Regions from separate parts of the Aquamicrobium soli genome, predicted to be linked through region 2. Evidence: riboswitches for the same ligand, from Rfam matches in the RefSeq annotation. Region 2 holds a riboswitch; the other holds the start of a gene.
What was found. A riboswitch is a leader RNA that binds a small molecule or an ion and turns the genes downstream of it on or off. The one in region 2 is predicted to bind S-adenosylmethionine.
Positions count from the first base shown of each region.

Region 1 (15,058 bases), on a different contig from region 2:
GAGGTCAGCCGCTCGACGATCTCATCGAGCGAGGCGTCGGTATCAAGGTGATCCTTGAGCCAGGAGAGGGTGAATTTCATCAGTTGTTCCTTGCCGCCTTGGCTTCAGCGAGTGTGAGCCGTTTGGCGTTCAGATGTCAGGCTGTATATCGGTTTGGGATGGTCAGGCTGCGGCCCGTGGACGTTTGGCGCCGGGCGACTTCAGGCCAAGAAACATGCTCTTGACCGAAATTCCTTCATCGGCCGCCGGCCACCAGATTCCTTCGTACATGAGTTCGATCTCGTTCAGTTCCGTCTGGCTCAATCCGCCAAGAAAGGGATACCACCAAAGAGGCGTGGCGATGGAACGTCCGTCCGCCAGACCGACATGCACTTCGTCGGCGGTGCACCATGCCTTGACGGGTCGCATTTCATCGGTCTCAAAGGCCAAAGAAGTCATTCCATGCACCTATCCAAACATCACGTCGCTCGGCGACGAGCGCAAGCAACTGCGCTGTCTCGCGGTCATCATACCCCTTGTTGCGGGCAACCTCCAAACTTTGCAGCCATATCTTCAAGGATTTGCCGTCCTTGACGACGTGCACGTGCGGCGGCTCGTCACGGTCCAAAGCGTAGAACCTGAATTTGTGACCATGCCACACGAGCAGAGTCGGCATCTCAACTGCTCAATCCGCCAAACAGGGTCGGCATGTCGAGCGGGCGGAAGCCGTAGTGCGACAGCCAGCGGACGTCGGCGTCGAAGAAGGCGCGGAGGTCCGGCATGCCGTATTTCAGCATGGCGATGCGGTCGATGCCCATGCCCCAGGCGAAGCCCTGGTATTCGTCGGGATCGAGCCCGCCGGCCCTGAGCACGTTCGGGTGCACCATGCCGCAGCCCAGGATTTCCATCCAGTCGTTGCCTTCGCCGAAGCGCACCTCGCCCGGCCGCGAGCGGTCGCACTGGATGTCCACCTCGAGCGACGGTTCCGTGAACGGGAAATAGGACGGGCGGAAGCGCATCTTGACCGAAGGAACCTCGAAGAACGCCTTGCAGAACTCCTCCAGCACCCATTTCATGTTGGCGACGTTGGCCGTCTTGTCGACCACCAGCCCCTCGACCTGATGGAACATCGGCGAGTGGGTGGCGTCCGAATCCTGCCGGTAGGTCTTGCCCGGGATGACGATGCGGATCGGCGGCTTCTGCGCCTCCATGGTGCGGATCTGCACCGGCGAGGTGTGGGTGCGCAGCACCTTGCGCTCGCCCGCCTCATTCGGCTGGAAGAAGAAGGTGTCGTGCATCTCGCGCGCCGGGTGCCCGTCGGGGAAGTTGAGGGCGGTGAAATTGTAGTAGTCGGTCTCGATGTCCGGCCCCTCGGCGATGGCGAAGCCGAGGTCGCCGAAAATGGCGGCGATCTCGTCGATGACCTGGCTGATCGGGTGGATACGGCCGCGCTCGGCCGGCGAACTGCGCACCGGCAGCGTCACGTCGACCCGTTCGGCGGCGAGCCGCTGGGCGATCGCCACGTCCTTCAGCTCGGCCTTGCGCGCCGAAAGCGCCTCGCCGACACGGGTCTTCAGGCCATTGATCGCCGGCCCCTTGACCTGCCGCTCCTCGGGACTCATCGCGCCCAGCGTCTTCAGGAGCTCGGAAATCGACCCCTTCTTGCCGAGGGCCGCGACGCGCACGGCCTCGATGGCGGGTTCGTCGCCGGCCGCGGCGATCTCGGCAAGCAGGCTGCTTTCAAGCGTGTCCAGGTTTCCAGCGGTAGCGTTCACGGTTGAACTCTCTCGTTACGCGTCACCGTTGCGGTGACTTTGGCTGCAAAGAAAAACCCGCGCCAGCCGTGCCAGCGCGGGGTTCCCAAATCAAGTATCCGAAAAATGCTTGGGAAGGCGCTAGCTTAGGCTACAGCGCTTTCAAAAGCGTTCGGCGTGGTGTCCTTCAGGTATTCGAGCGCGACCTTGGCCTTGGCGACAAGGGCCGCGAAAGCCTGCGGCTCGTGGATGGCCATGTCGGACAGAACCTTGCGGTCGATCTCGATGCCGGCCTTGTTGAGGCCGTCGATGAAGCGGCCGTAGGTCAGGCCGTGCTCGCGGGTGGCGGCGTTGATGCGCTGTACCCACAGCGCGCGGAAGTTGCGCTTGCGTGCCTTGCGGTCGCGATACGCATACTGCAGCGACTTCTCGACCGCCTGCTTGGCGATGCGGATGGTGTTCTTGCGACGACCATAAAAGCCCTTGGCGGCCTTCATGACCTTCTTGTGTTTGGCGTGGCCGACTGTGCCTCTTTTTACGCGCATGTCATGATCTCCTTAAAATCGTGTCCGACCGGCTCAGATGCCGCCGCCGTTAGGCAGGAAGTTCTTGATGACCTTGCGGCCATCGGGTTCTGCGAGAACCATGGTGCCGCGCGCATCGCGAATGAACTTGTTGGAACGCTTGATCATGCCGTGGCGCTTGCCGGCGGCAGCCGACAGCACTTTTCCGGTCGCAGTGATCTTGAACCGCTTCTTGGCGGCCGATTTGGTCTTCATCTTGGGCATTTTGCTCGATCCTTGTTATGGCTGCGCGAGATTGCGCTTGTCTGTGCTTCAGGCCGACCAAAGCCTGAAAAGCAAATGAAACCGCCACGGCATGCCCTGCCGGGCGGTTCAGGAACGCCGGGTCTATACGGCAATCGGGCGCGGCGCGCAATATCCCTTGCGCCGCGCTGTTTTCTCCGCTTAGGGCAGCCGGAACAGGACCGGCAGGGCTCCCGTCACCTGCGCCGCGTCGACGACCTCGAACAGGGGCACGGCGACGAAGAAGACCATCCCGTCGAGCAGGGTGGTGAGCAACAGCCGGGGCCTGAAGCTGCCGGTATCGCCTTCGTGATAAAGCGAAAGTTTCGGAAAGAAGCGCGGCACCCGGGCGACGTAGGCTCTGTACGGGCTCCCGAGAGCTTCGGTGAGGTATTTTTCCTCGCGCAGGATGACGAAATGGAACGCTACCGCGCACAGAACGCCGAAGCCGGCGGCGATGACGAAGGATCCCATCTGCGCGCCGACGCCGATCGCGGCGATGGACGAGAAAAGGTAGAGCGGGTTGCGGGTGATGGAATAGGGTCCGCCCGTCACCACCTGGGCGGACTTGCGGCCGCCGATATAGAGCGTCGACCACAGGCGCCCGACAATGCCGAGGAAGATCAGGAGAATGCCGGCGGTCTCGACGAATTCATGGATCCGCGTATTCGGCGGGAACGCCGACTGGCAGAAGAACAGGACGGCGACCAGGATGGCCAGAAGGATGGCAAGCACCCGCCGTCGCCAACGCTGGTAGGGACCAAGCGACTTTATGGCTTTGTCGTTCATGACGGATATCCGTTGCTGGGGTGTCGGCGCCAACCCAGCGCGGCACCTGACGGTAGCAAACAGGCGCCTCACCGGGCGCCTGTCTCGTTTCCTGTGGGGATGCTACCGCTAGCGCGGTGCCAGCACCATCATCATCTGCCGGCCTTCGAGTTTCGGCTCCGCCTCGACCTTGGCGATGGCGGCCGTCTCCTCGCGTACCTTGTTCAGCAGCTGCATGCCCAGTTCCATATGCGCCATTTCGCGGCCACGGAAACGCAAGGTCAGCTTGACCTTGTCTCCCTCGTCGAAGAAGCGCCGGACGGCCTTCATCTTGGTCTCATAGTCGTGGTCGTCGATGTTCGGGCGCATCTTGATCTCCTTGATCTCGATGACCCGCTGGTTCTTGCGCGCCTCGGCCGCCTTCTTCTGGCTCGCATATTTCAGCTTGCCGAGATCGAGGATCTTGGTGACCGGCGGATTGGCGTTGGGAGAAATCTCGACGAGGTCGAGCCCGGCCTCTTCGGCGAGCAGCAATGCCTCGTTGATGGAAACCTCGCCGCGGTTCTGGCCGCTGGCGTCGATGAGCTGGACACGGGGAACCCGGATGTCGGTATTTGCGCGCGGCCCTTCCTTGGTGGGCGCGGCGGCTTTGAAAGGTCTGCGAATGGTCGTGGTCTCCTTAACCGTTTCGTTCGGGTGTGAATTCTGGAATGCGGACGTGCCAATGTGGGAGGCACGCAGCGAGTGTCAATAGCACAAGGCGAAGCAGAAATCACGTCTTCTCCCCGCTTTTCTGGGCCAGTCGGCGCAACCGGCTGGACACTTTTTTCGGCGCCGGCCCTGTGGCACAAGGTCTGCCACGGAGAAACAGGCCATGACCATGACTGAAGCTGCATCCATCGATGTCGGCTCCTGCCGGATCGCTGTCCGCCACCAGCCCGGGAAAAATCCCGGCGTGGTCTGGCTCGGCGGCTACAGATCCGACATGCTCGGCACCAAGGCCGAGGCGCTCGCCGCATGGGCGGCCGGGGCAGGGCGCGCCTTCGTGCGCCACGACTATTCCGGGCACGGCGAGTCGGGCGGGGCGTTTGCCGAGGGCACCATCTCGCGCTGGCTGGAGGAAAGCCTCGCGGTCTTCCGGCGTTTCACCGAAGGCCCGCAGGTGCTGGTCGGCTCCTCGATGGGCGGGTGGATCGCGCTGCGCATGGTGCAGGAACTGCGCAAGGCGGGCGACCATCGCGTGGCGGGCCTGGTGCTTTTGGCGCCGGCGCCCGATTTCACCGCCGAACTGGTCGAGCCGGCATTGAACGACGCGCAGAAGCGCGACCTCGCCGAAAAGGGCTATTTCGAGGAGCCGTCCGACTATTCGGACGAACCTTATCTCTACACCCGCGCGCTGATCGAGGACGGCCGCAAGAACCTCGTGATGACCGGGCCGATCGACACCCATTGTCCCGTCCATGTCCTGCAGGGGCTGGCCGACCCGGACGTGCCGCCGGCCCATGCGCTGAAGCTGGTCGGCCTGCTGCCCGCCGACGACGTCACCCTTTCGCTCGTTCCCGACGGCGACCATCGCCTGTCGCGGCCGCAGGATCTCGACATGCTGCTGCGGACCGTCGAGGCGATGGTGGAGAGGGCCGCGTAAGTGCGTATTTCCATTCCCGTTTCCGCTTTCGTCGCCGCGATCGTCGGCTTTGGCGGCACCCTTGCCATCATCATCGCCGCGGCGGATGCCGTGGGCGCGACCCAATTGCAGACGGCGAGCTGGGTGACGGCGATCTGCCTGGCCATGGCGGTGGAAACGCTGTGGCTATCCTGGCGCACGAAGATGCCGGTCATCACCGCCTGGTCGACGCCGGGGGCGGCGCTGATCGCCGCCAGCACTGGCTTCAGCATGGGCGAGGCGGTGGGCGCGTTCCTCGTCACCGGCGTGCTTCTGGTCGTCACCGGCCTGTTCCGGCCGCTGACCCGGCTGATCGCCAAGATACCGGGCTCGGTCGCCTCGGGCATGCTGGCCGGCATCGTCGTCACCTTCGCCATCGGGGCGGTCAAGACCATCCCCGCCGATCCGTGGCTGATCCTGCCGCTGATGGCGGCCTTCTTCCTCATCCGCCTGTTCAACCCTTCGCTGTCGGTGCTGGCGGTGCTGATCGGCGGCGGCGCGCTCGCCTTTTTCACCGGGCGCGTCGGCGGCCTGCCCGCGCCGGAGCTGTCGACGCTGACGCTGATTGCGCCGCAGTTCACCGTGCAGGCGGTCGTCGGCCTGGCGATCCCGCTCTACCTGGTCACCATGGCCTCGCAGAACCTGTCGGGACTGGCCGTGCTCAAGGCCGATGGCTACGATCCGGCGCCCGGGCCGCTGATCGGCGTGACCGGGCTGGGGTCGGTGCTGACCGCGCCGTTCGGCGCCTCGACCACCAACCTCGCCGCCATCTCGGCAGCGATCTGCACGGGGCCGGATGTGCACCCCGACCCCGCCCAGCGCTGGAAGACGGGTCCGTTCTATGCGCTTGCCTACCTGATCTTCGCCATCTTCGGGGCCTCGCTGGTGGCGATCTTCGCCGTGCTGCCGCAAAGCCTGATCGTGCTGGTGGCGGGGCTGGCGCTCGTCGCCTCGCTCGCCAACGCGCTGTCGATCGCGCTCAAGGATGCCGACGAGCGTATGGCCGCGACCATCACCTTCGCCGTCACGGCCTCGGGTCTCACCCTGTTCGGCATCGGCTCCGCCTTCTGGGGGCTTGTCGGCGGATTGCTGGTGCTGGCGCTCGATCGCCTGAAAAAGAAGTAGCCGCTTCAAACCCTTGTCTGGTTTTGCCGGCGATCGTCTTGAATCGCCGTTTTTGCGTTCCCATGTCGATTGCAAGCAGCCGCTCCGGCTGCCCTCAACAAAAGGAACGGGAGAACATGAACACGTCTGCATTGATCCGCCCGGCCTGGACGCCGGCGACCATTGCGCTGATGGTGCTGGGTTTTGTGGTGTTCTGGCCGCTCGGCCTGGCCATGCTGGCCTATATCATCTGGGGTGACCGGCTCGACGGTTTCAAGCGCGATGTCAACCGCGCCACCGACGGCATCTTCGCCGGTTGCCGGCGCGGTTCCGACAAGGCGGCGCGCTGGGGCCATGGCGGCTTTGCCCGCACCGGCAACGTCGCCTTCGACGACTGGCGCGAGAAGGAGCTGGCCCGTCTCGACGAAGAGCGCCGCAAGCTCGACGAGATGCGCGAGGAATTCGACGAATATGCGCGCGAGCTGCGCAGGGCCAAGGACCAGGAAGAGTTCGATCGCTTCATGGCCAACCGCAACAAGTCGACGGCCCCGACGACCACGCCGAAGCCGACCGAAGAGTGAGCCGACCGGCCACATCGATCTGAAACGGCGCCGCGCCCGCGGCGCCGTTTCTTTTTTGTTCTTCTGAAACCGCTCGAATCGCATATCGTCCGGCCCATGTCCTTCGGCTTCTTCCGTACCCTGACCAAACCTTCGCGCGCGCCGGTCGAGGCGCGCGAGCACACGGTCGCCGGCCGCACCCTGCCGCTGCGCATCGTGGAGAACGAGCGCGCGCGCCGCCTGACGCTGCGCATCGATGCCGGCGGGCAGGGCCTGCGCATCACGGTGCCGCCCGGCCTGCGCCAGGGCGAGGTGGAGAAATTCCTGCATCGGCATCAGGGCTGGCTGGAGCAGCGGCTGGCCAAGGTGCCGGACCGGCCGCAGGTCAGGCCGGGCATCAAGGTGCCGTTTCGCGGCGTGCCGCACCTCGTCGTCCACGAGCCGGGAAGGCGCGGCACGGTGTCGGTCGAAAAAGGCGAGGACGGCCCGCGCCTCGTCGTCCATGGCGAGCGGCTGCACCTGCCGCGCCGCGTCGCCGACTTCCTCAAGCGCGAGGCGAGGCGGGAGATCGAGGGGCTGGTGGCCCGCCATACCGCGACCGCCGGCAGGAAGGCCAAGGCGATCCGCTTCCGGGACACCACGAGCCGCTGGGGCTCCTGCACCTCGGATGGAACGCTGTCCTTCTCCTGGCGCATCATGATGGCGCCGCCGGCGGTGATCGACTACCTGGTCGCGCATGAGGTGGCGCATCTGAAGGAGATGAACCACGGCCCGAAGTTCTGGAAACTGTGCGGGGAACTCTGCCCGGACACCGAGCGCTGCAAGGCATGGCTGAAGCGCAATGGCGGCGCGCTGCAGGCAATCCGGTTCGAATAAGACAAGGATACTGCCCGACGAAAAAGGCCCCGCAGTCGCTGCAGGGCCTTCGATCGTCTATCGCGCTGTTCTCAATAGATGTCGAAGTCGAAATACTTCGCCTGGATCTTCTTGTAGGTGCCGTCGGCGACGATGGCGTCGATGGCGGCGTTGAGCTTTTCGCGCAGCGCGTCGTCACCCTGCCGCACGGCGATGCCGGCTTCGGTTTCGGTGCCCTTCACGTCGCCGATCAGCTTGCAGCAGCTTCCGTCGGACGAATTCTTCAGCCAGTCGGTCAGCACGAACTTGTCGGAGATGACGGCGTCGAGGCGCCCGTTCATCAGGTCCTGCACGGCCTCTTCCTGCGTGGGGTAGAGTTTCACGTCGGCGCCGGCCTTGGTGTAGAAATCCTGGGCGTAGATGGCCTGCGTGGTCGAGGCCTGCGCGCCCACCGTCTTGCCGGCCATGGCGTCGGGATCGGTGGCGGCCAGTTCGCTGTCCTTGAGCGCGGCGACCGCCAGCGGCGTGGTGTAGTATTTCTTGGTGAAGGCGACCTGCTTCTTGCGTTCCTCGGTGATGCTCATCGAGGCGATGATGGCGTCGAACTTGCCGGCCTGGAGGGCGGGAATGATGCCGTCCCAGTCCTGCACGACGAATTCGCAATCGGCCTTCATCTGGGCGCACAGCGCGTTGGCGATGTCGATGTCGAAGCCTTCCAGCTTGCCGTCGGCGGTCAGGCTGTTGAAGGGCGGATAGGCGCCTTCCGTGCCGATCTTGATCTTCTCGGCTGACGCCGTGCCGGCGATCAGGCCGATGCTGGCCGTTATGACGGCACAGGCCAGCCATCTGGATATTTTCATTCGCTTCTCCCTTGAATGGATGGCTTTTCAGCCTGATTCACCCAAGCACGCCGCTGCAGGCGAGACAAGCGTTTCGTATTGCAGGCAGCGCGGCTCAGCGGGCCGGGCGAAAATGCTTGGAGAGCTTGAGGCCCTGCGCCTGGTAGTTGGAGCCGAGGTCGGTGCCGTAGAGAGCCTTGGGCCGTTCCTTCATGTGTTCGTAGACCAGCCGGCCGACGATCTGGCCATGGTCGAGGATGAACGGCACTTCGTGGCTGCGCACCTCCAGCACGGCGCGGCTGCCGGCGCCGCCCGCCGCCGAATGGCCGAAGCCGGGATCGAAGAAGCCGGCATAGTGGACGCGGAATTCGCCGACCAGCGGGTCGAACGGCGTCATCTCGGCGGCGTAGAGCGGCGGCACATGCACCGCCTCGCGGCTGACCAGGATGTAGAACTCGTTGGGATCGAGCACCAGTTCGCCGGCGCGCCGCTTGTAGAGCGGCTCCCAGAAGTCGATCACGTCCTGCGCGGCGCGCTTGTCCACGTCGATCAGCCCGGTGTGGCGCTTGCCGCGATAGCCGATCAGTCCGTTCTCGTCGCCGGCCAGGTCGATCGACAGCGCGATGCCGCCGCCCGAGATGTTGGGCGGGTCGGTGGCGACCAGCGTCTGCGCCTGGTGCAGGGCGTGCAGCTCGGTTTCCGAAAGCAGCGAATGGCCGTGGCGAAACCGGATTTGCGACAGGCGCGAGCCGGCCCGCACCACGACGGGGAACGTCCGCGGGCTGACCTCGAGATAGAGCGGGCCACTGTAGCCGGCCGGAACCTTGTCGAATTCCGGGCCGTGGTCGGTCATGACGCGGGTGAAGATGTCGAGCCGGCCGGTGGAGCTCTTCGGGTTGGTCGAGGCCGAAACTTCCGCCGGCAGCGCCAGGCTTTCCATCAGCGGCACGATGTAGACGCAGCCCGTTTCCAGCACCGCGCCCTCGGCCAGGCTGAATTCGTGCAGCTTCAGCCGTTCGAGCTTGTCGGCGACCGTATGCTCCGGGCCGGGCAGGAAGGAGGCGCGCACCCGCCATGCCTTTTCGCCGAGCCTGAGGTCGAGGCTCGCCGGCTGGATCTGGTCGTGGTCCAGCGCGCGTTCGCTTTTCAGCGCCGCCGCCTGGAACAGCGCCGCGATGTCCTGGTCGGGAAGGATGCCTGTCTTGCGCAAGAGCTACTCCGCAGTTTGGCAGGAATTTCATAGTGCCGGTGGCGGTTGACGCAAGCAGGTGCGAGGAATAAAGGGGCGTTATCCCGTGGTGATTTGGCCGGTCGGCTTGCAGCCACGTTAAACAAGTCGCTAAAGGACCGCTGGCCGCGAGGCCGTTTGGACCGGTGGCGATTTCTCGCGACCGGTTTTTGTTTTTGAGGTCCATCGATGACAACCGACAAGAAGCGTAACTGGAAGCCGGCAACCCAACTCGTGCACTCCGGGACGCTTCGATCGCAGTTCGGCGAGATGTCCGAGGCGATCTTCCTGACCCAGGGCTATGTCTACCCGACGGCGGAGGCCGCCGAGGCCCGCTTCAAGGGCGAGGAGCCCGGCTTCATCTATTCGCGCTACGCCAACCCGACCGTTTCCATGTTCGAGCAGCGCATGTGCGCGCTGGAAGGGGCCGAGGACGCCCGCGCTACCGCTTCCGGCATGGCTGCGGTGGCCGCCGCCATCCTGTGCAGCCTGAAGGCCGGCGACCACATCGTCGCCGCGCGCGCCGTGTTCGGCTCCTGCCGCTGGATCGTCGAGACGCTGGCGCCGAACTACGGCATCGAGGCGACGCTGGTCGACGGGCGCGACATCGCCAACTGGGAAAAGGCGGTTCGGCCCAACACGAAGCTGTTCTTCCTCGAAAGCCCGGCCAACCCGACGCTGGAAGTGGTCGACATCGCCGCCGTGGCGAGCCTCGCCACCTCGATCGGCGCGCGGCTGGTGGTCGACAACGTCTTCGCCACCCCCTTGCAGCAGCGGCCGCTGGAACTCGGCGCGCATGTCGCCGTCTATTCCGCCACCAAGCACATCGACGGGCAGGGCCGCTGCCTGGGCGGCATCATCCTCTCCGACAAGGAATGGATCGACGAGAACCTGCACAACTATTTCCGCCATACCGGCCCCAGCCTGTCGCCGTTCAACGCCTGGAACCTGCTGAAAGGCCTGGAGACGCTGCCGATCCGCGTTGCCCAGCAGACGAGAAACGCCGCCCGCATCGCCGATTTCCTGGCCGGGCGGCCGGAGGTCGAGCAGGTCATCTATCCCGGCCGCGCCGACCATCCGCAGGCCGATATCGTCAGCAAGCAGATGAAGGGCGGCTCGACGCTGATCTGCATCCACCTGAAGGGCGGTAAGCAGGCGGCGTTCGCCTTCCAGAACGCGCTCGACATCGTTCTGATCTCCAACAATCTCGGCGACGCCAAGAGCCTGATCACCCATCCGGCGACGACCACCCACAAGAACGTCAGCGACGAGGCGCGGGCCGAACTCGGCATCGGCGCCGGCACGCTGCGTTTCTCGGCCGGGCTGGAAGACGTCGACGATTTGCTGGAAGATATCGACCGGGCGCTGGCCGCGACCCGGTGAACGGACAGGCGAGGACAGGATGACCGGCAAGAACCGCTACAGCGCGGTCACCGACGACATCGCGGTCGAGGTCGAGCCGTTCTACCTGGAAGAACGCTCCGACCCTACGCAGGGGCGCTATGTCTGGGGCTACCGGGTCACCATCGAGAACCGCTCCACCCGCGTCGTGCAGTTGTTGTCGCGCTATTGGCACATCACCGACGCCAACGGCCGGGTGGAGGAGGTGCGCGGCGCCGGCGTCGTCGGCGAGCAGCCCGAACTCAACCCCGGCGACAGCTACCAGTATACGTCCGGCTGCCCGCTGCCGACGTCCTCCGGCATCATGGTCGGCAGCTATACGATGCAGGACGGCAGGGGCAAGACGTTCGACATTGCCATCCCCGCTTTCTCGCTCGACCTGCCGGGCGAGAAAAGAACGGTGAACTGACGCCGTCATCCCGGAATCCTATTTGGCCGGGATGATGGTGTCGCGGTCAGCTTCCCGCATCGCGAGCGATGGAGGGGCGCGGTTACCGCGGTTACTTCGCCGGCGAGAATTCCGCCGGGTCGAAGTCGTAGGTGGTGGAGCAGAACTCGCAGGCGACGCTGATCTTGCCGTCCTCGGTGCTGTCGCGGATTTCCTCGGCGGTGAAGCCGTCGAGGATCGCCTTGATCTTCTGTCGCGAACACGAGCACTGGTCGGCCACGCGCACGCCGTCGAAGGCCCGTACGCCATGTTCGTGGAACAGGCGGTAGAGCAGCCGCTCGGCCCCGACCGTGGGGTCGATCAGTTCGGTAGGCTCGACGGTCGCGAGCAGCGCCTGCACTTCCTGCCAGGCATTGTCCACCGGCACACCGGCCGCAGTGTCGCCGTCGCCGCCGGGAAGGTCCGGCAGGCGCATGCGCTCCGGCGCTTCCGGCAGGAACTGCGCCAGCATGCCGCCCGCCCGCCATTGCTCGGCGGAGCCCGGCGTCACCAGCTTGGCGACCGACAGCTTCAGCTCGGTCGGGATCTGCTCCGACTGGCGAAAATAGCTGCGCGCGGCTTCCTCCAGCGAGACGCCGTCAAGCTGGACGATGCCCTGGTAGCGCTGCGTATGCTCGCCCTGGTCGATGGTCAGCGCCAGCACGCCGTTGCCGAGCAGCGTCTGCTGGTCGCCTTCGCCGGCCGCCAGCAGCGCTTCCAGCCGGTCGGCGTCGAAGCGCGCATAGCCGCGCAGCGCATGCGGGGTGGAGAAATCCGCCACCAGCATGTCCACCGGCCCGTCGGTACGGGTCTGCAGGATGAACTTGCCCTCGAATTTCAGCGAGGTGCCGAGCAGCACCGCGAGCACGCAGGCTTCGGCCAGGAGCCGCGCCACCGGTTCCGGATAGGCGTGGCGCGAAAGGATCGCGTCGAGCATCGGCCCGAGTTGCACGGCACGGCCGCGAACGTCGAGCGCGTCGACGGCGAAGGGAACGACGTGGTCGTCGCCGGCATGGCCGAATTCGCCAAGCTTCGAGGGGCGTTCAGTCACGTGAAGGGCTTCCAGCATGAAACGTCTCCGCCATCCATCCACGCCGTCGCGGCGTGACGGGGCGGATCGGACAGGTCAGGTGTTGCAGTGATCGCCCCCAAATAGGCATCACGGCAGCGCCGTTCAAGCGCCGAGGCACCAGGCCAGCACGGCCTTCTGGGCGTGGAGACGGTTTTCCGCTTCGTCGAAGACCACCGACTGCGGCCCGTCGATGACCTCGTCGGTCACTTCCTCGCCGCGGTGGGCCGGCAGGCAGTGCATGAACAGCGCTTCGGGCTTCGCCTTCGCCATCAGCTCGGCGTTGACCTGGTAGGGCAGGAAGACGTTGTTGCCGCGCGCCCGGTGTTCCTGGCCCATCGACACCCAAGCGTCGGTGACGATGCAGTCGGCTCCCGCCACCGCCTCTTCCGCCGAGCGGAAGAGCGAGACCTTGCCGCCGTTGGCGTTGGTCCAGTCGACATATTTCTGCATCGGCTCGCTGCCTTCGGGCACGGCGACGTTGACCTTGAAGCGCAGCCTGGCCGACGCCTCCATCAGCGAATGCAGCACGTTGTTGCCGTCGCCGGTCCAGGTGAAGGTCTTGCCGGCGATCGGGCCGCGGTGCTCCTCGAAGGTGAGCACGTCGGCCATGATCTGGCAGGGGTGGGTGTCGTCGGTCAGCGCGTTGATGACCGGCACGGTGGCGTGCTCGGTCAGTTCCAGCAGGCGCTGGTGCTCGGTGGTGCGGATCATGATCGCGTCGACATAGCGCGACAGCACCTTGGCGGTATCGGCGATGGTTTCGGAGCGGCCGAGCTGCATCTCGGTGCCCGTCAGCATGATCGCCTCGCCGCCGAGCTGGCGCATGCCGACGTCGAAGGAAACGCGGGTGCGCGTCGACGGCTTCTCGAAGATCATCGCCAGCACCTTGCCTGCCAGCGGCTTCGAGCGCTCGCCGGCCTTGAGGCGCTGCTTGCGGGCGGCCGCGTCGTCGAGAATGGCGCGCAGGTCGCTTTCCGATAGGGCGGAAAGGTCGGTGAAGTGACGAAGGCTCATCGGATGGTTCCGGGGATCTGTTACTGGGCGGCGACGGCGGCGGTGCCGGCAAGGCTGCCGGCCGCAGCGCGGAGGCGCGCCAGCGCGTCGTGGATTTCGCCGTCGGTGACGGTAAGCGGCGGCAACAGGCGGATGACGTTGTCGCCCGCCGTCACGGCCAGCATGTGCTGGTCGCGCAGCGCGTTGTTGAGGTCCTTGTTCGGCACCACGCATTTGAGGCCGAGCATCAGGCCGCTGCCGCGGATATCCGCGATCACGGTCGGAAATTCGTCGGCGACTGCCGCCAGCCCCTGCTTCAAGAGCAGTGCCTTGCGCTGCACGTCTTCCAGGAAACCCTCTGCCAGCACCACGTCGAGCACGGCGTTGCCGACCGCCATGGCCAGCGGATTGCCGCCGAAGGTGGTGCCGTGCACGCCGGCCGTCATGCCGCGCGCGGCTTCGTCGGTGGCAAGGCACGCGCCCATCGGGAAACCGCCGCCGATGCCCTTGGCGATGGCCATGAGGTCGGGGGCGATGCCGGCCCATTCATGCGCGAACAGCTTGCCGGTGCGGCCGACGCCGCACTGCACCTCGTCGAAGATGAGCAGGAGACCATGCTTGTCGGCGAGTTCCCGCAGCTTTTTCAGCGTTGCCGCCGGCACCGCGCGGATGCCGCCTTCGCCCTGTACCGGCTCGATCAGGATGGCGGCGGTCTCGGGCGTGATCGCCTTTTCGACCGCCTCGAGGTCGCCGAACGGAACCTGGTCGAAGCCCTCGACCTTGGGCCCGTAGCCCTCGAGGTACTTCTCCTGTCCGCCGGCGGCGATGGTGGCCAGCGTGCGGCCATGGAAGGCGCCTTCGAAGGTGATGGTGCGGAAGCGCTCGGGATGGCCGCTGACGTAGTGGTAGCGCCGCGCCGTCTTGATCGCGCATTCCAGCGCCTCGGCCCCCGAATTGGTGAAGAACACCTTGTCGGCGAAGGAGGCCTCGACCAGTCGTTCGGCCAACCGCGTCTGCGCCGGAATCTCGTAGAGGTTGGAGACATGCCAGAGCTTGCCCGCCTGCTCGGTCAGCGCCGCGACGAGGTGGGGATGGCTGTGGCCGAGCGCGTTCACCGCGATGCCCGCCGCGAAGTCGAGATATCGCTCGCCGTCCGTCGTGAACAGGAAGGCGCCTTCGCCGCGCTCGAATGCCAGGGGCACGCGGGCAAAGGTCTCGTAAATCGGCGAACCGCTCATTATATCCGTCTCCGGAACCGGAAAACCAAAAAGCCGCCCACGCGGCGGCCTCTGCGGCTTATCCCGTTTTCGCACCGTCAAGTCAATGAAAAGGTCGCATGACAAGTTGACGGCATCAGGGTGGTGAAGGCTCCAACAGCAGTCGGTCAAGTTGGGGAAAACCCAAAAAACCGATTCGTGTTGCTTCCGGGACTCTTGTCACAGAGTCAGCCCATAAGGTAGTTGTATTCAAGAAATAGCTAGATTTCGTGCGGCAGACCCCGTCATCCCGTATATGTGGTGTTTTTCCCGGCGTGAGCCGGGGCGTAGAGGGATTCTGCATTCGCACGCTGAACAGGAGTGCAGTCACATGAACTGGACTGACGAGCGTG
Region 1 covers NZ_JBHRTK010000009.1:71,486-86,543, reverse strand. Annotated here, with positions in the region: gene pheT (phenylalanine--tRNA ligase subunit beta) at 1-80, opposite strand, end outside; gene ACFOHJ_RS07230 (DUF2442 domain-containing protein) at 163-438, opposite strand; gene ACFOHJ_RS07225 (DUF4160 domain-containing protein) at 419-655, opposite strand; gene pheS (phenylalanine--tRNA ligase subunit alpha) at 657-1,754, opposite strand; gene rplT (50S ribosomal protein L20) at 1,880-2,278, opposite strand; gene rpmI (50S ribosomal protein L35) at 2,312-2,521, opposite strand; gene ACFOHJ_RS07205 (methyltransferase family protein) at 2,702-3,328, opposite strand; gene infC (translation initiation factor IF-3) at 3,437-3,973, opposite strand; gene ACFOHJ_RS07195 (alpha/beta hydrolase) at 4,182-4,952, shown strand; gene ACFOHJ_RS07190 (benzoate/H(+) symporter BenE family transporter) at 4,953-6,095, shown strand; gene ACFOHJ_RS07185 (DUF2852 domain-containing protein) at 6,212-6,655, shown strand; gene ACFOHJ_RS07180 (M48 family metallopeptidase) at 6,752-7,510, shown strand; gene ACFOHJ_RS07175 (ABC transporter substrate-binding protein) at 7,582-8,349, opposite strand; gene ACFOHJ_RS07170 (2'-deoxycytidine 5'-triphosphate deaminase) at 8,444-9,538, opposite strand; SAM riboswitch at 9,614-9,691, shown strand; gene ACFOHJ_RS07165 (O-succinylhomoserine sulfhydrylase) at 9,746-10,939, shown strand; gene apaG (Co2+/Mg2+ efflux protein ApaG) at 10,959-11,366, shown strand; gene ACFOHJ_RS07155 (Hsp33 family molecular chaperone) at 11,458-12,453, opposite strand; gene argF (ornithine carbamoyltransferase) at 12,559-13,470, opposite strand; gene ACFOHJ_RS07145 (aspartate aminotransferase family protein) at 13,491-14,687, opposite strand; gene ACFOHJ_RS07140 (GcrA family cell cycle regulator) at 15,037-15,058, shown strand, end outside.
Region 1: linked by a shared signal. The riboswitch ahead of ACFOHJ_RS07165 (O-succinylhomoserine sulfhydrylase) and the one ahead of metA (homoserine O-acetyltransferase MetA) in region 2 are both predicted to bind S-adenosylmethionine.

Region 2 (15,058 bases):
GATCGCCAACTGCAAGTAGAAAACCGCGGCATTGCATCTAGAGGCCGGGCGCTCGCGTCCGGCCTTTTTGCGTCGTCGCATGACTCGGCCGCAAAGCTGTGCTATGCGCGGCGCTTGATTTCACGCTCCCTGCTGGACCGGCCTTGCGCCGTCCCCATATAAGCGCCGCCATGACCCTATCGCTCGATCTTTCCACCCACGCCGCCCGCGCGGCGCTCCGCCCCGATGCGGCGGCCGACAAGACCTCGCTGATCGGCCTTTCGCGCGCCGAGCTGGCCGAGGCGCTGGTTGGCGCCGGCATCGTGCCGGAAAAGCAGGCACGCATGCGCGCCAGCCAGCTGTGGCACTGGCTCTATGTGCGCGGGGTCTCCGACTTCGCCCACATGTTCAACATCTCCAAGGAACTGCGCGCCGACCTCGACCGCCACTTCAGTATCGCGCGGCCGGAGATCGTCGAGGAGCAGATTTCCACCGACGGCACCCGCAAATGGCTGTTCCGGTTTCCCCCGCGCGGCGCCGGCCGCCCGGTCGAGATCGAAACCGTCTACATCCCGGAGGAAGGACGCGGCACGCTGTGCATCTCCAGCCAGGTCGGCTGCACGCTGACCTGCTCGTTCTGCCACACCGGCACGCAGAAGCTGGTGCGCAACCTGACCGCCGAGGAAATCCTGGCGCAGTTGCTGACTGCCCGCGACAAGCTCGGCGACTTTCCCGACCGCGACACGCCGGCCGGCGCCATCGTGCCCGCCGAGGGCCGCAAGGTGTCCAACATCGTCATGATGGGCATGGGCGAGCCGCTCTACAATTTCGAGGCGGTGAAGAAGGCGTTGCTGATCGCCTCCGACGGCGACGGGCTGGCGCTGTCGAAGCGCCGCATCACGCTTTCCACCTCCGGCGTCGTTCCCGAAATCTACCGCACCGGCGAGGAACTGGGCGTCATGCTGGCGATCTCGCTGCACGCCACCAACGACGATTTGCGCGACCTCCTGGTTCCGATCAACAAGAAGTTCCCGCTCGACCAGCTCATCGAGGCCTGCCGGGCCTACCCCGGCCTTTCCAATGCCCGCCGCATCACCTTCGAATATGTGATGCTGAAGGACGTCAATGACTCGCTCGACGACGCCCGCGCGCTGGTAAAACTGCTGAAGGGTATTCCGGCCAAGATCAACCTGATCCCGTTCAATCCGTGGCCGGGCACCAACTACCAGTGCTCCGACTGGGAGACGATCGAGAAGTTCGCCGACTTCATCAACAATGCCGGCTATGCCTCGCCGATCCGCACGCCGCGCGGCCGCGACATCCTCGCCGCCTGCGGCCAGTTGAAGTCGGAATCCGAGCGCATGCGCAAGGTCGACCGGCTGGCGCTGGAAGCGATGATGATCGCGGGCCACGGCGAGGCGTGAGCCGCATCCTGACCTATATCGGCCGCTTTGCCGTCATCGTGATCGGCTACGGGGTGGCGACGCTGGCGGCGAGCGGCTTCCTGCACCTTCTGGCGCTGGGCGCCGCCGGCCTGCAGCCGAGCGAGGCGCCGCCCTTCGTCATCGGCTCGCTCTTCTTCTCGGTCCCGTTCGTGGCGCTGTTCGTCGGCTATTTCGCCTTCACCCCGGCCGCCGTCGCCATTCTCGTCGGCGAAGTGTCCGGCCAGCGCAACTGGCTCTTCTACGCGCTCGCGGGAGGCGCGGTGGGGCTGGCGGTCGCCCTCCTGTTCTGGCAGGGCCCGGCGATCGGCTTTGAAACCGGCACGGGAGCAGAAGACAGCATAACGACGCCGCGCCTCGTCGCCTCGCTGGTCGGCAGCGGCATCGTCGGCGGGATCGCCTACTGGCTGTGCGCGGGCCGCTCGGCCGGCAACTGGCGCAGCACGGACGAGCGCGGTGGCTCTATTTCGTCTGGGCCGCCAGGATCTTGAGCGCGAAGGCCGAGAACACGCCGGCAAGCAGGTAGTCGATGACGCGGGTCACCTTCGGGTTCGCCTTCATCGCCGCCGAAAACCTTTCCGCCGCCAGGATCACCGGCGCCGTGATCGGGATGGAGATGGCGATGAACAGGAGGCCGAGGAAAAACAGCTTCGCCGGCGCGTGCGGGTCGTGGGCCGATACGAACTGCGGCAGGAAGGTCATGAAGAACAGGATGATCTTCGGATTGAGCAGGTTGACGCCGAGGCCGGCCGAGAAGCTGCGCGCCAGCGAGAGGCGCGGCTCCCTGCCGGTGGCCGGCGTGAAGGCAGATCCCTTCGAAAGCGCGTGCCAGGCGAGATAGACCAGATAGGCCGCCCCCAGGATTTTCAGCGCGAGGAAGGCCATCGGAGCAGCGACGATCAGCGCCGAAATGCCGACCGCGACGAGCGTGGTATGGACCAGGATGCCGGAGAACGCCCCGGCCATCGAGGCAAAGCCCGCCCCGCGCCCCTGGCTCAACGCGCGGCTGACGAAGAGCGTCATGTCCGGTCCCGGCGTCAGCGCCAGGATGACGGTGGCGACGCCGAACTGAAGCAGCGTCGAAATATCGGGAACGAAGGTCATGGCAAGAACACCGGCGGCACCGGCAGCCTATAGCGCAACGCGGCCATGCGCGCCAGCGGCCGGGGACCTTCCCTGCCGCGTTCCTTTTTCCCTGGCCTTGGTGTAACCAGCATGAACGCAACTACCGGGCCGTCTCGCATGCTTCAGATTCGTTCGCTGGCGTTCAATGCCGCCTTCTACGCCAGCATGATCATCCAGATGATCCTGTGGACGCCGATCTATTTCCTGTCGCCGCGCAAGCGCGCCTGGTTCATCCCGCGCTTCTGGTCGCGCAGTTCGCTGTGGCTTTACGAAAAGATCGCCCGGACCCGCAGCGACATCACCGGGCTGGAGAACCTGCCGGAGGGCTCCTTCATCCTGGCGCCAAAGCATCAGTCGTTCTGGGACACCATCGCCTTCTTCCCCTATCTCGACGATCCGCTTTACATCCTGAAGCGGGAACTGACCTGGATTCCCTTCTTCGGCTGGTACATCAAGAAGATGCGGATGATCCCCGTCGATCGCGGCAGCCGCTCGAAGGCGCTCAAGATGGTGGTTTCGTCCACCCGTGCCGAGCTCGAGCGCAACCCGCGCCAGCTCATCATCTATCCCGAAGGCACGCGCCGCCCGCCCGGCGCAGAGCCCGCCTACAAATACGGCATCGTCGAACTTTACAACAAGCTCGGCCTGCCGGTGGTGCCGGTCGCCCATGTCGCCGGGCTCTACTGGCCGCGCCGGAAGTTCCTGCGCTTTCCCGGCACCATCCACGCCCGCTTCCTCCCCGCCATCCCGCCAGGGCTCGGCAAGGACGAGTTCATGGCGCGGCTGATCGGCGAGACGGAGGCGGCCTGCGACAAGCTTCTGATGGAGGCATCCGAGGCCGACAATCCGCCGCCCCTGCCGCCGACGGCGGTGGAGCGCCTGCGGCAATTGCGCGATACCGCCACCGCCTGAGCGCTTACGCGGAAGCCTTTTCCAGTTCGGCCATGTCGTCGGCCGCCAGTTTCAGCGACGCCGCCCGGATCAGGCTTTCCACCTGATTGAGATTCGTAGCGCTGGCGATCGGCGCGGTGATGCCCGGCCGCGCCATCACCCAGGCCAGCGCCACCTCGGCCGGCACCGCCTTGTGGCGCGCGGCCACGGTGTCGAGCGCGGCCAGAATGCGCATGCCGCGCGGGTTGAGGTATTCCTGCACGCCGCTGCCGCGCGCGCTTTTGCCAAGGTCGTCGCGGCTGCGGTATTTTCCGGAAAGGAAGCCCTTGGCCAGGCTGTAATAGCTGATGACGCCGAGATTCTCGGCCACGCACAGGTCGCGCAACGGCCCTTCGAACTCGGCGCGATCGTAGAGGTTGTAGCCGGGCTGCAGCACCTGGTAGCGCGGCAGGTCGCGCAGCCGGGCGACGTCGAGCGCCGCCCGCATCTGCCCGGCATCGAGGTTGGAGGCGCCGATGAAGCGCACCTTGCCGGCGGCGATCAGCTTCTGGTAGGCGCCGAGCGTTTCCTCATGCGACACGGTCGGGTCCGGCCAGTGCGACAGATAGAGATCGACCATGTCGGTTTGCAGCCGCTTCAGCGAGGCTTCGATGGCTTCACCGATATGGGCGGCGGACAGGTCCTTCTTGCCCTGCCCCATGTCCGACCCGACCTTGGTGATCAGCACGATGCGGTCGCGGTTCCGGCGCGCCTTCATCCAGTTGCCGATGATGGTCTCGGACTCCCCGCCCTTATGACCCGGCACCCAGCGCGAATAGGAATTGGCGGTGTCGATGGCGTTGAAGCCGGCATCGACGAAACGGTCGAGCATGTCGAAGGAGGTCTTTTCGTCCGCCGTCCAGCCGAACACGTTGCCGCCGAAAACCAATGGCGCGATGGTAAGGTCGGTGCGACCCAGTCGTCGTGTTTCCAAGGTTCTTCTCCGTTCTCGTGAATGCTGGAGGGCGCGGTCCGTTGGGACCGGTTTAACAGCTATGGGCTCTCGCGCCGATCACACAGCCGTGATCTGCCCGCAGACGTCCTCCAGCCAGCGGTCGCGGATGCCGAGCGCCTGCAAATGTTCGAGCGTGCTCGTCACATAGGCCTCGTTGTTGCCGGACTGGCCGATGGCGCCCGACACCACCGCTGCGGCATCGGCGGCGGCCAGCGCGCCGGCATATTGCTCGTGCCCGCGGTCGGCGATGTAGGCGACCGCCTCGACCCTGTCGCCGTTCTCCAGCCGGAGCGGCAGCAGGCGCTCCAGATAGACGCCCGTCACCTGCTCGCGCGCGCGCAGGTAGGCCACCACCTCTGCGCGCGAATCACCGGGCACCCGGAACGCCATGCCGACGCAGGAGCCGCCCCGGTCGAGGCCCAGCACCAGGCCCGGCCGGGCAGGCGTACCGCGATGGACGAAGGAATAGATGCAAAGCGCGCGACGGTAGCCGAAAAGCCGGGCGCGCTGCGCCTCGATATGGGCGAAACCGGGCCGCCACATCAGCGAACCGTAGCCAAAAACCCAAAAATCGCCCATATCGAAAAGCCTGTTCGTCACTATCCGCGATGTCGCGCCAAAACCGGTTTTTGTCCAGACTGTCCCGTCTCCTGATATGGGCTTCCACGGAACGTTCTTCCAACCTTCATGGATCGCAGAAAAAACCAAGCATGACCGCTCCCCTGACGCAGAAGCCGAAATCCCGCCGCCTTGCCTGGCTTGCCGCCATCGTCGTCCTCGTCTTCGCGGCCTATAGCGCCGGCTGGTTCTACCTTGCCGGCAAGGTCAGGGCCGAGGTCGACGGCACTATTGCCGAGCTTGCCGCGCAGGGCATCCGCGCCGACTGCGCCAACATGGCCGTCGGCGGCTTTCCGATCCGGCTGGCCGTTTCCTGCGACAGCGTCGCCTATGAGGACGACGCCGGAAACGTGGCGGCATCGAGCGGCGCGGTAACGGCCGCCGCGCCGTTCTACCTGCCGCTCTCGCCCAGCGCCGACATCACCGGCCCGCTGCGCACCAGCGCGCCCGGCATGGAGCCGCTCTGGCTGGATTGGGACAGGATGCACGTCTCCACCGGCCTTATGTGGCCGGCGCAGCGGAAGCTGGCGTTCCAGGCGGAAGGCTTTTCCGGCCAGACCGACCCGCAGGACGACACCGATCCCGTGCAATTGTTCAGCGCGGCAAAGGCCAAGGCGCAGTTACGGCCGGCCGAGGGCCAGGACCTCGATGCCAGGATCAGCTTCGGCGAATTGCAGGTCGATGCCGAGGCGATCGACGGGCGCACGCTCCCGCCGCTCGACGGCATGATCGAGGCCACCGTGAAGAACGGAATGGCCCTGCTCGCGACGCCGGTGAAAAGCCTGCGCGGCCAGTCGCTGACCCTTCGGCAGGTGGCGCTTTCGTCCGGCAGCGCAGCCGTCCAGGTTTCGGGACCGGTCGCGGTCCGCGACGACGGATTGATCGACGCCGACCTCATGATCCGCATCAAGGACCCGCAGACTGTCGCCACCATACTGGCTACCGCCATTCCCGAACAGGAACAGCAGATCCAGCAGGGTTTCGCCGCGCTCGCCTTCATGGGCAAGGAACCGTCGATGCCGCTCAAGATCGCCAAGGGCAGGATATCGCTCGGCTTCATCCCCCTCGGCAAGATCGGGCCGGTGGAATGAGGGGAGTAGGGGAGTAGGGGAGTTTGCTTTTGCCGCTGGAAAACGTCGATGGATAGTTGACGCGCCGCAGGCAGTATCAACTACTCCCTTACTCCCTTACTTCCCCGCTACTTCCCCGCCTGCCGCCCGAAGTCGGGCGCGTCGGTGTCCTGCCCCGCCTCGATGATCGAGCGGCGCACGGCGCGGGTGCGGGTGAACAGGTCGAACAGCTTTTCGCCGTCGCCCCAGCGGATGGCGCGTTGCAGCGAGGCGAGGTCCTCCGAAAAGCGCGCCAGCATCTCCAGGATCGCGTCCTTGTTGTGCAGGCACACATCGCGCCACATGGTCGGGTCGGAAGCCGCCAGGCGGGTGAAGTCGCGGAAGCCGGAAGCCGAATATTTGATGACTTCCGATTTCGTCACCGTCTGCAGGTCGTCCGCCGTGCCGACGATGTTGTAGGCGATGATGTGCGGCAGGTGCGAGACGATGGCCAGCGTCATGTCGTGATGCGCCGGGTCCATGGTGTCGATGTTGGCGCCGCAGCGCCGCCAGAACTCCGACAGCTTTTCCAGCGCCGCCGGATCGGTATCGGGCAGCGGCGTGAAGATGCACCAGCGGTTCTTGAACAGTTCGGCAAAGCCGGCGTCCGGACCGGATTTTTCCGTACCGGCGAGCGGGTGGCCGGGGATGAAGTGCACGCCCTCCGGCACGTGCGGCTCCATCTGCGCGATGACGGAGGCCTTGGTCGAACCGACATCGGTGAGGATGGCGCCCTTCTTCAGCGCCGGCGCGATTTCCTCGGCGACCGCGCCCGAAGCGCCGACCGGCACCGAGACGATCACCAGGTCGGCGTCGCGCACGGCCTCTTTCGCATCGGTGGTGTAACTGTCGCCGAGGCCGAGTTCCTCGGCACGCGCCAGCGTATCGGCGCTGCGGGTGGAAATGGCGACATGGCCGGCGAGCTTTTCGCGGGCGATGACGCGCGCCAGCGACGAGCCGATCAGGCCGATGCCGATCAGCGCGATCTTTTCAAACATGGGTTCGGGCATTTGTCTCAGCTTTTCAGGAATTCCGTGAGGGCGGCGACGACGCCGCGATTGGCTTCTTCGGTTCCGACCGTCATCCGCAGCGCGTTGGGAAAACCGTAGCCTGCAACGCGCCGCAGGATATAGCCGCGCGCCGATAGATAGTCGTCGGCCTTCGCCGCCGAGTGCTTTGCCTCATCGGGAAAATGAATCAGGATGAAATTGCCGACGCTGGGCGTGATCCGCAGGCCGAGCTTCGTCAGTTCCTCGGTCAGCCAGGCGAGCCATTGTTCGTTATGCGCCACCGTGCGCTCGACATGCGCGCGGTCGCGCATCGCCGCGACGCCCGCCTCGATGGCGGTCGCGTTGACGTTGAACGGCCCGCGGATGCGGTTCAGCGCATCGATGATATGGGTGGGTGCATACATCCAGCCGATGCGCGCCCCGCCGAGGCCGTGGATCTTGGAGAAGGTGCGCGTCATCACCACGTTCTGCGAGCCCGCCACCAGTTCGACGCCGGCCTCGTAGTCGTTGCGGCGCACATATTCGGCATAGGCGGCGTCGATCACCAAAAGCACGCTCTTCGGCAGGCCGGCATGCAGGCGGCGCACCTCCTCGAACGGCAGGTAGGTGCCGGTGGGGTTGTTGGGATTGGCGAGGAAGACGATCTTCGTCTTCGGCGTCACCGCCGCCAGGATGGCGTCGACATTGGCGCGCTCGTCCGTTTCCTTCACCGGGACCGGCGTCGCCCCGGCGCTCTGCGTGTAGATCCTGTAGACGAGAAAACCGTGCTCGGTGAAGATCGCCTCGTCGCCCGGCGACAGGTAGGCCTGCGACAGCAGCCCCAGCACCTCGTCCGAGCCGTTCGAGCAGATGATGTTGGCCGCATTCAGCCCGTGCACCTCGGCGATCGCCTCGCGCAGCCGCGCGGCCGAGCCGTCGGGGTAGAATTCGAGCCGGCCCGCCACTTCGCGCGCGGCCTCGATCGCCTTGGGCGAGGCCCCGAGCGGGTTCTCGTTGGAGGAAAGCTTGTGCACCTTGGCAACCCCCGCCGCAGCCGCGCTCTTGCCCGGCACATAGGCCTCGATGGCCATGATCCCCGCGCGTGGCGTCGGACGGTCGTTCTGGGGAAGGGTCATGGCGCGAATTCCGTTGAGATGCAGCGGATGCGGCATACAGGCCGTGACCCGGATTGTCGAGAGAACCGTTGACGCAACGGCGCGCCGGTCCTACATAACTGCCGTTCCGTGGTGATTTGGCCGGTCGGCTTGCAGCCACGTTAAAGAAGTTGCTAAAAAGGCCGAGGATGACAAGTTCGCTCATGCCGGCCGCGTTTTCGCCGCCGGCTTTTTTGTTTGGAGCTTGTCCGATGCCGATCAAGATTCCCGATCAGCTTCCCGCCCATGAGGTCCTCGAGCGCGAGGGCGTGTCCGTGATGAACGAGCGCACGGCGCTGCGCCAGGACATCCGGCCGTTGCAAATCGGGCTGCTCAACCTGATGCCGAACAAGATCCGGACGGAAACGCAGTTCGCCCGCCTGTTGGGCGCAACGCCGTTGCAGGTGGAACTGACGCTGGTGCGCGTCGGCAACCACAAGGCCAAGCACACTTCCGAAGAACACCTGATCTCCTTCTACCAGACCTGGGAAGAAGTGCGGGACCGCAAGTTCGACGGCTTCATCGTCACCGGCGCGCCCATCGAGCTCTTGCCGTTCGAGGAAGTGACCTACTGGAAGGAACTCCAGCAGATTTTCGACTGGACGACCACCAACGTCCATTCCTCCTTCTACATCTGCTGGGGGGCGATGGCGGCCGCCTGGCATTTCCACGGCGTGCCCAAGCACACGCTCGAGAAGAAGGCTTTCGGTGTCTTCCGACATCGTAATAACGCGCCGGCGTCACCCTATCTTGCCGGCTTCTCGGACGATTTCGCCATTCCCGTTTCCCGCTGGACGGAGGTGCGCAAAGCCGATCTTCCGCCGGGCGCCGGCCTCGACGTGCTGATGGAATCGGAGGCGACCGGCCCCTGCCTGCTGGCGGAGGCGACCGCCAACCGGCTCTATATCTTCAACCACATCGAATACGATTCCACCTCGCTGAAGGAGGAATACGACCGCGACGTGTCGGCCGGCGTATCGATCGAGGTGCCGCACGGCTACTATCCCGACGACGACCCGTCCAAGCCGCCGCTCAACCGCTGGCGCTCGCACGCCCACCTCCTGTTCGGCAACTGGATCAACCGCGTCTACCAGACCACGCCCTACGACCTGGAAGCGATCGGAAAGAAGCTGGTGACCGCGGCATAGAGCCGGGTGGCGGTGACGTGGGGGGCCCGATGACGGAACCGTTGCCGGACGATAGCTCGACGGCCCGGCATGGCGGCAACCCCGGCGAGGTGTTCGCGGCCTTCCTGAAGCTCGGGCTGACCTCATTCGGCGGGCCGATCGCCCATCTCGGCTATTTCCGCAACGAACTCGTGGTGCGGCGCGGCTGGGTTACGGACCGCTTCTACCTCGACCTGGTGGCGCTGTGCCAGTTCCTGCCCGGCCCGGCGAGCAGCCAGGTCGGCTTCGCCCTCGGCCTGTGGCGGGCGGGGCCGCTCGGCGCGCTGGCTGCCTGGGCCGGCTTCACGCTGCCCTCGGCGCTGCTGCTCGTCGCCTTCGCCGGTGGCATGACCGTGCTCGACGGCCCCGGCATGGCGGGCATTCTGCATGGGCTGAAGCTGGCCGCCGTCGCCGTCGTCGCCCAGGCGGTATGGGGCATGGCGCGCGGCTTCTGCCGCAGTTTTACCACCGTGCTCATCGCCGTCGCCGCCTTCGCCCTGCTCGCGACCGTGCACCTGCCGCTGATGCAACTGGTGGTGATCGCGGGCGGCGCGGCGGCCGGAGCGGTGCTGTTGCGCGGCAGCGGCGAAGCGGGGCCGGTCACGCTCGATTTCGGCATATCCCACCGCACCGGCACCGTCGCGCTGGCGCTGTTCTTCGGCCTGCTGGTGCTGCTGCCGCTGGCACGCAGCCTCTCGGCGGACCATGTCCTGGCGGTGATCGACGCCTTCTACCGGGCAGGAGCGCTGGTGTTCGGCGGCGGCCACGTCGTGCTGCCCTTGCTGGAACGCGAAGTGGTGACGACCGGCTGGATCGGCAGGGAGATGTTCCTTGCCGGCTATGGCGCAGCACAGGCGGTGCCTGGCCCGCTGTTTACCTTCGCCGCTTTCCTGGGGGCCGCGCTGCACCCTGCCCCGAACGGCATTTTCGGCGCGGCGCTGGCGCTGGTGGCGATCTTCCTGCCCGGCCTGCTGTTGCTGGTCGGCGTGCTGCCGTTCTGGGCGCGGCTGAGCGGCGCCGCCAATGTGCGGGCGGCGCTCGCCGGGGCCAACGCCGCCGTCGTCGGCCTTCTCGCCGCGGCGCTTTACGATCCGCTGATCTCCACGACCGTTACCGGGCCGGCCGATGCGCTGGTGGCGCTGGCCGGCGGCCTGCTGCTGGTCGCGTGGAAGGCGCCGCCGCTCGTCATCGTCCTCCTCAGCGCGGCGGCCGGCTTCCTGCTGCCGTAGCTCCCTCGGCCCCTTATCCCGCCTTGACGACCTTCCGGCCGCTGCTTGCCGGCGTCTCGATGGCGCCGGGGCGCACCCTGGCGGGCTTGAGCGCGGGCGCGGCCTTGTCCTTGACGATGGTCAGCGTCCGGCCGAAGAAATCGTTGTCGGGCAGCGCCCGGCCGATATTGAGGATCGCGGTGCCGTCGAGGTGCTTGCGAAACAGCGCCAGCACCCGCTTCAGCGTATCGGTGTCGAGCGTATCCAGCGCATCGTCGATGACGATCCATTTCGGCCGCCCCAACGCCGTCGCGGCCAGCATCAGCAGCCGTTGCTCGTCGCCGGTGAGTTCGTGCTCCCAGCGCGCCTGCCGGTCGAGCGCGGCGGAAAGGCGGCCAAGCCCGACCTCACCCAGCGCATCGCGGATTTCGGCGTCGTCCAGCCCGTCGTTTCCGGCCATCTGGTCGAACACCTCGCGCAACGTGCCGGGCGAGAAATAGGGCGTGCGCGGCACCAGCACCGGCATCTCGCCGGCGGGCAGGCCGATGCGGCCCGTGCCCCACGGCCACAGGCCGGCGATCGCCCGGAAGAACAGCGTCTTGCCGGCTCCGGGGTCGCCGGTGACCTGCACCCGCTCGCCGGCCTTGATCTCGACGCGCGGCTTGGCGAGCCGCGTGCAGCCTTCCGGCGACTTGATCTCCAGAGCGTCGAACGTCATCGTCGCGCTGTCGTTGCGGCCGATTTCGATGCGCTTTTCGCTGCCGTGCAGCACATCGGTCTCCTGGAGCGCCAGGCGGAAGTCGGCGACGCGCATCAGCGTCGCCCGCCAGTCGGCGATGCCGCCGATATTGTTGATGAACCAGCGCAGCGAGGAATGGACCTGGTTGAAGGCGCCGACCGCCATCATCAGTCCGCCGAAGGAGATGTCGCCGGCGAAATAGACCGGCGCGGCGACCAGGATCGGTGCGACGACGGTGATCCAGCCATAGGTGTCGGTGACCCAGGAAAGGTTGATCTGGGTGGTGTAGATGCGCCGGATCACGGAAAGCAGCGTGGAAAGGTCGAGTTCCAGCCGCCGCCGCTCGGCCGCCTCCCCGCGCACCAGCGCGATGGCGTCGATATGCTCGTTCGCCCGCATCATGGAAAAGCGCAGATCCGCCTCGCGGGCATAGTGCTCGCTGTTCTGCTGGATCAGCGGCCGCCCGACCAGCCAGCTCAGCCACGAGGCCGAGCCGGCATAGAGGAAGGCCGCCCACACCATGTAGCCGGGGATGGCGAAGGCCTTGCCGTCGACATGGAAGACGAAGCCCGAGGACAGCGACCACAACACGCCGATGAAGGAGACGAGCAGGATCGTCGCCTGCAGGAGCCCGATGCCGAGGCCCGTGGTGAGGTCGCAAAGGTGGCCCGTGTCCTCCTGCATGCGCTGGTCGGGGTTGACGCCGATGGCGCCGGCCTTGGCGACGAGGAAGGCGCGGTTCGGCCGCATCCACTGGTCGATGAGGTCGAGCGTAAGCGCCTCGCGCAGCCGCAGCCGGATCATCTGGCTGAGCCAGGTCTGGCCGACGTTGAATACCAAAAGCCCGCCCGCGATCTCGGCGAAGACGACGAGTTGGTGCAGGAAATCGGGCAGGTCGCGCCGCTGCAGCGCGTCGTAGAACGGCTGGTTCCAGCGGTTGAGCAGGACCTGCCCCCCGGCCGTCAGTAGGATGACGGCGACGATGGCGGCGCAGTAGAGCAGAAGCGTGCGCCGCACCGGCGAGGCGGCCAGCGCCTGGCGGATGGTCGCAAGCTGGTCGGCGAGCCGGCTTGGCTGGGCTGCGTCCGGCGTCGGCTCGTCGTCGGGATGTTCCAGACCGATTCGATCCATCTTGGATGGCCTTTCTGTTCGCCGCACCGCTTATGAAAATAGGGTGGCGCGGCGAAGAATGCCGCGATCACGCAGGCGGCGGCTCTGCCGCTTGCTTCTGCCGGCGCGCGCCGGTGATCCCCATGCCGGCCACGCCTTGCGGCGAAAGCACCGGCACGAAGACCCGGCGCGACGCGCGCTGGGCGATCGGCACGCCCTGGTAGATGCGCTTTTGCGCCTCGACGATGTGAACGCCCGGAAAGATCGGCCACAGCCGTCGGCCCGCCCGCTCGAGGGCCGCGTGAAAGCGCATCATGAAGCGGCGTTGCGAGGGCGGAAACAGCAGCGCATCCGCCCAGGCGGCCGGCGTGAAGTTCGCCTCGCGCAGCAATTCGCTGAGCTGCCCGCGCGAGAACGGCCGGCCGATGCCGAAGGGCGTATGCTCGAAGCGCGCCCACACGCCGCGCCGGTTCGGCACGACGATGACCACCCGCCCGGCCGGCGACAGCACCCGCCAGATCTCGTTCAGCGTCTCGCGCGGGTTTTCCGCATGTTCCAGCGAATGGACGACCAGCATGCGGTCGATGCTGGCATCGACCAGCGGCAGTTCCTCGTCGAACACCAGCGCCGTGGCGCTGGCCTTGCCCGCCGGCCACACCACCGCGCCCTGCGTCGCCGGCATGAAGGCGAACACGCGCTCGGCATCGGCGCCGAAGCGGTCGAGCCACGGCAGCGTATAGCCGAGCCCGACGAGGCGCTCGTTCGGGATCGCCGTCCACACCGAAGACAGCGCCATCGAGAGCGAATGCTCGGTCAGCCGGCCGAGCGGACTTGCATAGAAAGCGCGGAGATCGACGATATCGGCGTGCATGGAACGTACCCGTACGGAGACGGACGGTAGCCGCGATGCCCGCCGAATTCAACAAAGCCGGCCGGCCCGCCCGTCATGGGGATGACAGGCGTGCCGTGGCATCCTATGTCTGCCGCGTTCACAGGAGATTTTGCAATGGCCATCGAGATCGATCAGTTCATGTGCCGGGAAGACAATTTCGGCGTATTGATCCATGACCCCAAGAGCGGCCTGTCGGCGCTCGTCGACGCGCCGCAGGAAGCCCCCATCCTCGCCGCCATCGAGCGTACCGGCTGGAAGCCGTCGCTGCTTCTCATCACCCACCATCACGCCGACCATGTCGAGGCCAACCTGGCGCTGAAGGAGCGCTTCAACCTCAAGATCGTCGGCCCAGCGCTGGAAAAGGCGAAAATCCCCGGCATCGACGAGACCGTCGAGCAGGACTCCGTCGTCGCGTTCGGCGGCGAGAACGCCGAGGTCATCTTCACCCCCGGCCATACCGCCGGCCATGTTTCCTACCATTTCCCGCAATCGAAAGTGCTGTTTGCCGCCGACACGCTGTTTGCGCTGGGTTGCGGGCGGCTGTTCGAATGCCCCCCGCCGGTCATGTACGACTCGCTGAAGAAGCTCGCCGCGCTGCCACCCGAGACGGCGGTCTATTGCGGCCACGAATACACGCTTTCCAATGCCCGCTTCGCCCTGACCATCGATCCGGGCAACGAGGCGCTGCAGGCGCGGGCAAAGAAGATCGAGGCGCTGCGTGCCGAAGGCAAGCCGACGCTGCCGACCACCATCGGCGAGGAACTGGCGACTAACCCGTTCCTGCGCTGGGCCGACCCGGCGATCCGCAAGAACCTCGGCATGGAAAACGCCTCGGACGCCGAGGTGTTCGCCGAGATCCGCAAGCGCAAGGATAACTTCTAGGCCGGCACCCTTTCGCTCTTGCGCAGGATCAGCGACTTGGCCGCCAGCACAGCCCCGCCGGTGATCAGCACGCAGGCCGCGAGGATACGCAGCGACGGCTGGGCGAACCCGGCCGCGATCAGCACCAGCGTCGACAACAGCGGGGCGGCATAGCTTGCCGCTCCCAGTACCTGGATATTGCCGCGCTTGACGCCGATGTCCCAGGCGTAGAACGCCGCTCCCACCGGCATCAGCCCGAGGCCGAGCACCGCCAGCCATTGCCCGGCATCGGCCGGCCACACCGTCTGTTCCAGCATCAGGTGGCAGGCCAGCGACAGGACCGAGGTGGCGGCGCAAAACCAGGTGACGATGCTGGTCGGCACCGCCGCGAAGCGCCGCGACAACAGCGAATAGGCCGACCACAGCAGCGCGCATACCGCCGCCATCGCATAGCCGAAGGCGTAGCGGGCGTCGAAATCGAGGCTGCCGCCCTTGGTGACGATGAGCACGGTGCCGCATAGGCCGAGCAGCGCGCCGGCGATATGGTGCCAGGCCAGCTTCTCGCCCGGCATCAGCGCCGAGCCGAGCACGATCAGCAGCGGCCACAGATAGGCGATCAGGCTGGCCTCGACTGCCGGCGCGTTGCGCAGGGCGGTGAAATAGAAGAAGTGGTAGCCGAACAGGCCGGCAATGCCGATCAGCCACACGACCGGCGGGATTTTCTCCGCCTTCGGCGCAGCCGGCGCGAACAGCCGCGCGGCAAGGCCGACGCAGGTGCCGA
Region 2 covers NZ_JBHRTK010000012.1:571,386-586,443, reverse strand. Annotated here, with positions in the region: gene ACFOHJ_RS12640 (invasion associated locus B family protein) at 1-19, shown strand, start outside; gene rlmN (23S rRNA (adenine(2503)-C(2))-methyltransferase RlmN) at 171-1,403, shown strand; gene ACFOHJ_RS12630 (hypothetical protein) at 1,400-1,912, shown strand; gene ACFOHJ_RS12625 (LysE family translocator) at 1,884-2,525, opposite strand; gene ACFOHJ_RS12620 (lysophospholipid acyltransferase family protein) at 2,664-3,458, shown strand; gene ACFOHJ_RS12615 (aldo/keto reductase) at 3,463-4,410, opposite strand; gene ACFOHJ_RS12610 (gamma-glutamylcyclotransferase) at 4,489-5,010, opposite strand; gene ACFOHJ_RS12605 (DUF2125 domain-containing protein) at 5,142-6,140, shown strand; gene ACFOHJ_RS12600 (prephenate/arogenate dehydrogenase family protein) at 6,248-7,168, opposite strand; gene hisC (histidinol-phosphate transaminase) at 7,174-8,283, opposite strand; SAM riboswitch at 8,382-8,460, shown strand; gene metA (homoserine O-acetyltransferase MetA) at 8,514-9,449, shown strand; gene chrA (chromate efflux transporter) at 9,479-10,696, shown strand; gene ACFOHJ_RS12580 (ABC transporter ATP-binding protein/permease) at 10,710-12,545, opposite strand; gene ACFOHJ_RS12575 (class I SAM-dependent methyltransferase) at 12,613-13,395, opposite strand; gene gloB (hydroxyacylglutathione hydrolase) at 13,531-14,298, shown strand; gene yddG (aromatic amino acid exporter YddG) at 14,295-15,058, opposite strand, start outside.